2 linked regions of the Parasedimentitalea psychrophila genome follow. Each later gene encodes a partner of the first gene's protein in a complex. Links are inferred from orthologs where the notes say so. Each region holds a gene or a part of one and is shown in the gene's direction. Other genes may lie near its edges. The genes, in order: uvrA and mfd.

Region 1 (3,730 bases):
TGCGTCTGGTGCAGATCGGCTTTGCTCTCTGCGCGCTGATCGGGGTCTGGTTGCTGCTGGTGCCGGGGTCGCCGATGGCCTGCATTGCACTGGCGGGCGCGATGGGGCTGGTGCAGGGCGGCAGCTTTTCCATGGTGCCGCAGCTGAACGAAACCGCGGCGGACCGGGCGCAGGCCAGCGGCGCGATGGCGCAGGCGGGCAATCTGGGCAATACCATCGGCACTCCGCTGATGGTCACGGCATTGTCATTGGCCGGTTACGCCGGCATGCTGGCCACTGTTGTGGCACTGTTTGTTGGTGGCTTTGTGGTGCATGGCCTATTGGCAATGCGCCGCCGATATTAAAATGTTCGCTGAACGTTCCTATTTTCCGGTTGGAAAGCGGAACGGTTTTGCCTATGTCTAAGAGGTCTTCTGGGGGGCATTATGGCTGAACTGAATTTCATCGAAGTGCGCGGCGCGCGCGAGCACAATCTAAAGAATATTGACGTGGATATTCCGCGCAATCAGCTGGTGGTGATCACCGGCCTGTCCGGCTCGGGTAAATCCAGTCTGGCGTTTGACACCATCTATGCCGAAGGCCAGCGCCGCTATGTGGAATCCTTAAGCGCCTATGCCCGGCAATTCCTTGATATGATGGAAAAACCGGATGTGGACCATATCAGTGGTCTCAGCCCGGCGATCTCGATTGAGCAAAAGACCACCAGCAAGAACCCCCGCTCTACCGTCGGCACCGTGACCGAGATTTACGATTATCTGCGGCTGCTGTTTGCCCGCGCCGGCACCCCCTATAGCCCCACAACCGGGTTGCCGATCGAGGCGCAGCAGGTGCAGGATATGGTCGACCGGGTCATGGCGCTGGAGGAGGGCACCCGCGGTTATCTGCTGGCACCCATCGTGCGCGACCGCAAAGGCGAGTACCGCAAAGACTTTCTTGAGCTGCGAAAACAGGGCTTTCAGCGGGTCAAAGTGGACGGCGAGTTTTATGAGCTGGACGCGCCGCCGACACTGGACAAGAAATACCGCCATGACATCGACGTGGTTGTGGACCGGTTGGTGGTGCGGGAAGGGTTAGAGACACGGCTGGCGGATAGTCTGCGCACGGCGCTGGATCTGGCCGATGGCATCGCCATTCTGGAAACCCTTGGCGATGCCCCCGAGCGGATCACATTCTCGGAAAAATTTGCCTGCCCGGTCAGCGGTTTCACCATTTCCGAGATCGAGCCGCGACTGTTCTCGTTCAACGCGCCGTTTGGCGCCTGCCCGGACTGTGACGGGTTGGGGGTTGAGCTGTTCTTTGACGAGCGCCTTGTGGTGCCGGACCAGACGCTAAAGATCTATGACGGAGCGCTGGCGCCCTGGCGCAAGGGCAAGTCGCCCTATTTCCTGCAAACAATCGAGGCCATCGCCAAGCATTACGAGTTCGACAAGAACACCTCTTGGAAGGACCTGTCGCCCAAGGTGCAGAACGTGTTCCTGCGCGGGTCGGGCGACGAGGAAATCATGTTCCGCTATGATGATTCCGGCCGGGTCTATCAGATCGAGCGGGTGTTTGAGGGGGTGATCCCCAATATGGAGCGTCGCTATCGCGAGACCGACAGCAATTGGATCCGCGAAGAATTTGAACGCTATCAGAACAACCGGCCCTGTGGCGGCTGCAACGGCTATCGCCTGCGCGAAGAAGCATTGGCGGTGAAAATTGCCGGCGATCATGCCGGGCAGGTGGTGCAGAAATCGATCCGAGAGGCGCTGGCCTGGATTGAGGATGTGCCCAACCATCTGAGCGTGCAGAAGCAGGAAATCGCCCGTGCTATCGTCAAGGAAATCCGCGAACGGCTGGGCTTTCTGAACAACGTCGGCCTGGAATACCTGTCGCTTAGTCGTAATTCGGGTACTCTGTCGGGTGGCGAAAGCCAGCGCATTCGTCTGGCCAGCCAGATCGGCTCAGGCCTTACGGGCGTGCTCTATGTGCTGGACGAGCCCTCAATCGGGTTGCACCAGCGCGACAATGACCGGCTGCTGGACACGCTGAAAAACCTGCGTGATCAAGGCAATACGGTGATTGTGGTAGAACACGACGAAGAGGCGATCCGCGAGGCGGACTATGTCTTTGATATCGGTCCCGGCGCTGGTGTGCATGGCGGTCAGGTGGTCAGTCATGGCACTCCGGCTGAGATGATTGCCGACCCGGCCTCGATCACCGGGCAATATCTGGCCGGAACCCGCGAAATTGAGGTGCCGGGCAAACGGCGCAAGGGCAACAAGAAAAAGATCAAGGTGGTCAAGGCGAGCGGCAACAATCTGAAAGATGTCACCGCTGAATTCCCGCTGGGGAAATTCGTCTGTGTCACTGGGGTGTCGGGCGGTGGTAAATCGACCCTGACCATTGAAACCCTGTTCAAAACCGCCTCGATGCGGTTGAACGGGGCGCGGCAAACTCCGGCCCCTTGTGAAACCATCAAGGGGCTGGAGCATCTGGACAAGGTGATCGACATTGATCAGCGCCCCATTGGGCGCACGCCGCGCTCCAATCCGGCGACATATACCGGCGCCTTCACCCCGATCCGCGACTGGTTTGCCGGCCTGCCCGAGTCCAAGACACGCGGCTATAAACCGGGGCGGTTCAGTTTCAACGTCAAGGGCGGCCGCTGCGAGGCCTGTCAGGGCGACGGGCTGATCAAGATCGAGATGCATTTCCTGCCCGACGTCTATGTCACCTGCGAAACCTGTCAGGGGGCGCGCTACAATCGCGAAACGCTGGAGATCAAGTTCAAGGGCAAGTCGATTGCTGATGTGCTGGATATGACGGTCGAAGACGCGCAGGGATTTTTCCAGGCGGTGCCGCCGATCCGCGATAAGATGGACGCGCTGAAACGGGTGGGGCTTGGCTATATCAAGGTCGGCCAGTCAGCGACGACGCTGTCGGGCGGTGAGGCGCAGCGGGTCAAGCTGTCCAAGGAGCTGGCCAAGAGGTCAACCGGCCGGACGCTGTATATTCTGGATGAACCCACCACTGGGTTGCATTTCGAGGACGTGCGCAAGCTGTTGGAAGTGCTGCATGAACTGGTGGATCAGGGCAACTCGGTTGTGGTGATTGAACATAATCTGGACGTGGTGAAGACCGCCGACTGGATCATCGATATTGGCCCCGAAGGTGGCGATGGCGGTGGTGAGATCGTGGCGGTTGGGACGCCGGAAAAAGTGGCCGAAGATCCGCGCAGCCATACCGGGCGCTACCTGAAGGCGATGCTGCAGCCCAAGAAGGTCGCGGCGGAATAAGCCGCGCCCAGTAGGTATGGTGGATCACCTTGTGAGAGAGGTGATCCCAAATGCCGTAACGAAAGACCCAGTCGTGCCGCTGCCCGGCAGTCGTTTGCTTGCAGACGATAAGAGGGGGGAGGCCACGCGGATTGGGGCTGTAACCAGGTGCGGGCCTCTGAAACAGAGGCCCGCTTGCCGATCGCTGTTAACTTTTAACTGTTGCGCCGCACACGGGCGGCGCTTTTGTCGGCAAAGGCCGCCAGACGGGCGCGCGCCTCGGGCTGGGTGTTCACCACACCGGCCACCACCGCCTCGGAATAGGCGGCATCCATCGCCGACATGTTTTGCATATGGCTGACCGCCGAACAGATGGCGAAATTCGACAGTGGCAGGTTCAAAGCTGCCTGGCGCGCAAGTTCCATCGCACGCTCCAGGCTGGAGCCCTCGACAATGTATTGCGCCAGTCCAAG
Region 2 (4,346 bases), 760 kb from region 1 along the record:
TGGACTTATTTGACACTTTGGTTGAGCTGATCGACATGCGGTCATTTTCCAACCTCTGGTTCTGGATCGCCTTGGCCGTTGTCTGGTCTAGCGCCAGCCACTGGGTGCTTGGGGTGCCCATCGACCTGGTGTACCGGGCGGGCCGGATGGGCGGTCAGGCGGAACGTGATCTGGAGGATCTGGTGCGGGTGAATGTGAACCGGATGCTGTATATCATGCAGGTTTCCGGTGTCTGGCTGCTTGGGGTCGTGTGTTTCGTTCTGTCCGGGCTACTGGTGCTTGGGGTGTTTTACGATGTGGAGTTTGCGCAGGCGGTGTTTTTGTTGGTCTGCCCCTTGACCCTGGTTGGTCTGATAAGCTTGGTGATGGCAAACCGGATTTCGCGGGAGCAGATCCAGGGAGCCGGGCTGCGCAAACTACTGGTTCGCTGTCGGCTGTACATTCAGTTGATCGGCACCATCGCAATCTTTGTGACCGCCATGTGGGGCATGTATCAGAACCTGAAATATGGTTTCCTGGGCTAGTTTTGAAGCTGTTTGAATTTCGATGAAGGAGAGGCGCACAATGGTGCAGCGTGTGATTACCATGGGCGGCGCGCCCGAGGGTTATGACGCCCGTCTTGTCCTCAATGAGGTCGAGAAATCCGGCGGACCGGTGCTGCATGTTGCGCGTGACGATAAGCGCATGGAGGCGATGCGGGCGGCACTGGCGTTTTATGCCCCCGATATGCCGGTCTTTGTGTTTCCCGGCTGGGACTGTCTGCCCTATGACCGGGTGTCGCCAAATGCCGATATTGCAGCGACGCGGATGGCGACGCTGGCCGCCTTGGTGCACCAGATGCCCACAGCTTTTGTGTTGCTGACCACCTTGAACGGTGCAACCCAGCGGGTGCCGGGGCGGGCGGTTTTGCAAGAGGCCGCTTTCTCAGCCCAGGTCGGCCGCCGCATTAATGAAAAAGCGCTTCGCAACTTCCTGGTGCGGATGGGGTTCACCCAAAGCCCAACGGTCATGGAGCCGGGCGATTATGCGATCCGTGGCGGCATCATCGATATCTTCCCTCCGGGACAAAGCGGCCCCGTTAGGCTGGACCTGTTTGGCGATGTGCTGGACGGCGCCCGGCGGTTTGACCCGGCCAGCCAGCGCACCATAGAGAAACTGGATCTGATCGAGTTGGCGCCGGTGTCAGAAGTGATCCTAGACGAGGCGGCGATCACCCGGTTCCGGCAGAATTACCGCATTGAATTTGGCGCTGCCGGCGCGGATGATCCACTGTACGAGGCGGTGAGTGCCGGCCGCAAACATCAGGGCATTGAGCATTGGCTGCCATTTTTCCATGCCAAGCTAGAGACATTGTTCGACTATTTGCCACAGGCGACGGTATCACTGGACCATCAGATGACGCCAGCCAGACTTGCCCGCTGGGACAGCATCGAAGACCAGTATGAAAACCGCAAGATCGCAATGCAGGCCAAGGGCCGGATGGATACGGTTTACAAGCCGATACCTCCGGGGTTGCTGTATCTGGATGATGCCGCCTGGGAACAGGCCCTCGGCACCCAGCGGGTGATCCAGCTGCATCCGTTGCCGCAGGCCAATGGGCCGGGTGTGGTGGATGCAGGCGGCCGAATAGGGCGCAACTTTTCACCTGAACGGCAAATGGAAACTATCAGCCTTTTCACATCATTAGCCGATCATATTAAGGCAAAACTGCAAGATGGGCCGGTGGTCGTTGCCTCCTATTCCGAAGGTGCACGAGAGCGGCTGACAGGGTTGATCGAAGACGAGGGCCTTAGTGAGATCATCGCGATCTCAAATGGCACTCGAATTGGCAAATCCGGGTTGTATCTGGCTGTCTGGGCGCTGGAACACGGGTTTTTCACTCCGGAAATGACGGTGATTTCCGAGCAGGATGTGCTGGGAGACCGGTTGATCCGGGCGCCTCGCAAACGCCGAAAGGCGGAGAATTTCCTGACCGAAACTCAGTCACTGGGCGCAGGCGATCTGGTGGTTCACGTGGATCACGGAATTGGCCGGTTCCTAGGGCTGGAGGTGATCACCGCAGCCGGCGCCGCGCATGAATGCATCCTGTTGCAATATGCCGAGGACGCCAGGCTGTATTTGCCGGTGGAAAACATCGAGTTGCTGTCAAAATACGGTCACGACGAGGGGCTGTTGGATCGTTTGGGCGGCGGAGCCTGGCAGGCCAAGAAGGCCAAGCTGAAAGAGCGTATCCGCGAGATGGCGGATCGGTTGATCCGGGTAGCGGCCGAACGCGCCCTGCGAAAAGCGCCGGTGCTGGATCCGCCACCGGGCAGCTGGGATGCGTTTTCGGCGCGCTTTCCCTATCAGGAAACCGACGATCAGTTGCGGGCGATTGGCGATGTCATTGACGATCTGACCTCGGGGCGGCCAATGGACCGGTTGATCTGTGGCGATGTTGGATTTGGCAAAACCGAGGTGGCCATGCGGGCGGCCTTTGTGGCTGCCATGTCCGGGGTGCAGGTGGCGATTGTTGCTCCGACCACGTTGTTGGCACGCCAGCACTACGCCAGCTTTGCCGAACGCTTTCGTGGATTTCCGTTGGAAGTCAGGCAATTGTCACGCTTTGTTAGCGCAAAGGATGCGCAGGCCACACGGGACGGGATGTCCCGCGGAGTTGTTGACATTGTCATCGGCACCCATGCCTTGCTGGCCAAAAGCATCCGCTTCAGGGACCTTGGTCTGCTGATCATCGACGAGGAACAGCACTTTGGCGTCAGTCACAAAGAACGCCTGAAACAGATGCGCAGCGACATTCATGTGCTGACACTGACCGCGACACCCATTCCACGCACCTTGCAGCTGTCGCTGTCCGGTGTCCGCGACCTGTCGATCATTGGCACCCCGCCGGTGGACCGTCTGGCGATCCGCACCTACGTTAGCGAATTTGATGCTGTCACCATCCGCGAGGCGTTGTTGCGGGAACACTATCGTGGCGGCCAGAGTTTCTACGTGGTTCCAAGGGTCAGCGATCTGCCGGATATCGAGGCGTTCCTGAACGAGCAAATGCCCGAACTGACCTATGTGATTGCCCACGGCCAATTGGCAGCGGGTGATCTGGATGAGCGCATGAATGCGTTTTATGACGGAAAATACGACGTGCTGCTGGCCACCACCATTGTTGAAAGCGGGTTGGATATCCCGACCGCAAACACCATGGTTGTTCACCGGGCCGATATGTTCGGGCTGTCGCAGCTCTATCAGATTCGTGGCCGGGTTGGGCGCTCGAAAACACGGGCCTACGCCTATCTGACCACCAAGCCGCGCGCCAAATTGACCGCCGCTGCAGAGAAACGGCTGCGTGTCCTGGGGTCGCTGGATACACTGGGGGCCGGCTTTACCCTGGCCTCGCAAGACCTTGATATCAGGGGCGCTGGCAACCTGCTGGGAGAGGAACAATCCGGGCAGATGCGCGATGTTGGCTATGAGCTGTACCAGTCGATGCTGCATGAGGCGATTGCCAAGATCAAATCAGGCGAGTTGGAAGGCCTGTCGGAAGCCGACGATCAATGGGCTCCGCAGATCAACCTTGGCGTTCCGGTGCTGATCCCCGAGAAATTTGTGCCCGATCTGGACGTAAGGCTGGGTCTGTATCGCCGACTGTCATCCCTGACCACCAAGGTCGAATTGGAAGGCTTTGCTGCAGAGCTGATTGACCGGTTTGGCAAGCTGCCCAAAGAGGTCAATACCCTGATGCTGGTGGTGCGGATCAAGGCGATGTGCAAACGGGCTGGAATTGCCAAGTTGGATGGTGGTCCAAAGGGCGCAACGATCCAGTTCCACAATGACAAGTTCATCTCGCCCACCGGGCTGGTCGAATTCATCCAGGCGCAGGATGGCTTGGCCAAGGTCAAAGACAACAAAATTGTGGTTCGCCGCGACTGGCGCAGTGATGGCGACAAGATCAAAGGGGCCTTTGCCATCGCCCGGGAACTGGCCGAAAAGGTTGTGGCCGCCAAGAAGAAAAAGAAACAATCGGCCTGATCGGGGTGATATCCCGCAGGCGCGTCTCGGTCCCCGCTGTGGTCATCAATTTAAAATGCCACCCTGTTTACGCAGGGTGGCTTTTTGATGATTTACCGATGTTTTTGAAGGTTACTCGGCTGGTACCTGAGCCTCGACCCGCCCCATGCGGAGCATGATCAGAAATGCAGTGCTGACCATCGCCAGAACGCCGATGCTCAGCGGCAGCAACGACCCGTCAAACAGCAACCCGATCGGAGCGGCCAGAACTGCGCCAATCACAGTAGAGATGGCGCCAATGACCGAGGCCGCCATGCCAGCGATATGGCCCATCGGCTCCATCG

The links.
Region 2: the proteins of uvrA (region 1) and mfd are in contact, whole or in part, in a crystal structure (PDB 4DFC), measured with the Escherichia coli proteins. The link is inferred for Parasedimentitalea psychrophila from one-to-one orthologs.

What each region holds. Positions count from the first base shown.
Region 1 is NZ_CP127247.1:3,498,925-3,502,654, forward strand. Bases 60-3,478 are described here. They hold uvrA (excinuclease ABC subunit UvrA), read left to right. Parts: upstream 60-425; coding sequence 426-3,278; downstream 3,279-3,478. Other genes in these bases: QPJ95_RS17055 (MFS transporter), read left to right, coding at 60-344; QPJ95_RS17065 (crotonase/enoyl-CoA hydratase family protein), read right to left, coding at 3,473-3,478. Outside these bases: more of QPJ95_RS17055, read left to right, coding at 1-59; more of QPJ95_RS17065, read right to left, coding at 3,479-3,730. UniProt on the Escherichia coli protein: The UvrABC repair system catalyzes the recognition and processing of DNA lesions. UvrA is an ATPase and a DNA-binding protein. A damage recognition complex composed of 2 UvrA and 2 UvrB subunits scans DNA for abnormalities.
Region 2 is NZ_CP127247.1:4,258,790-4,263,135, reverse strand. The notes cover bases 189-4,223. They hold mfd (transcription-repair coupling factor), read left to right. Parts: upstream 189-564; coding sequence 565-4,023; downstream 4,024-4,223. Other genes in these bases: QPJ95_RS20585 (MFS transporter), read right to left, coding at 4,135-4,223; QPJ95_RS20595 (component of SufBCD complex), read left to right, coding at 189-524. Also shown: more of QPJ95_RS20595, read left to right, coding at 1-188; more of QPJ95_RS20585, read right to left, coding at 4,224-4,346. UniProt on the Escherichia coli protein: Couples transcription and DNA repair by recognizing RNA polymerase (RNAP) stalled at DNA lesions. Mediates ATP-dependent release of RNAP and its truncated transcript from the DNA, and recruitment of nucleotide excision repair machinery to the damaged site.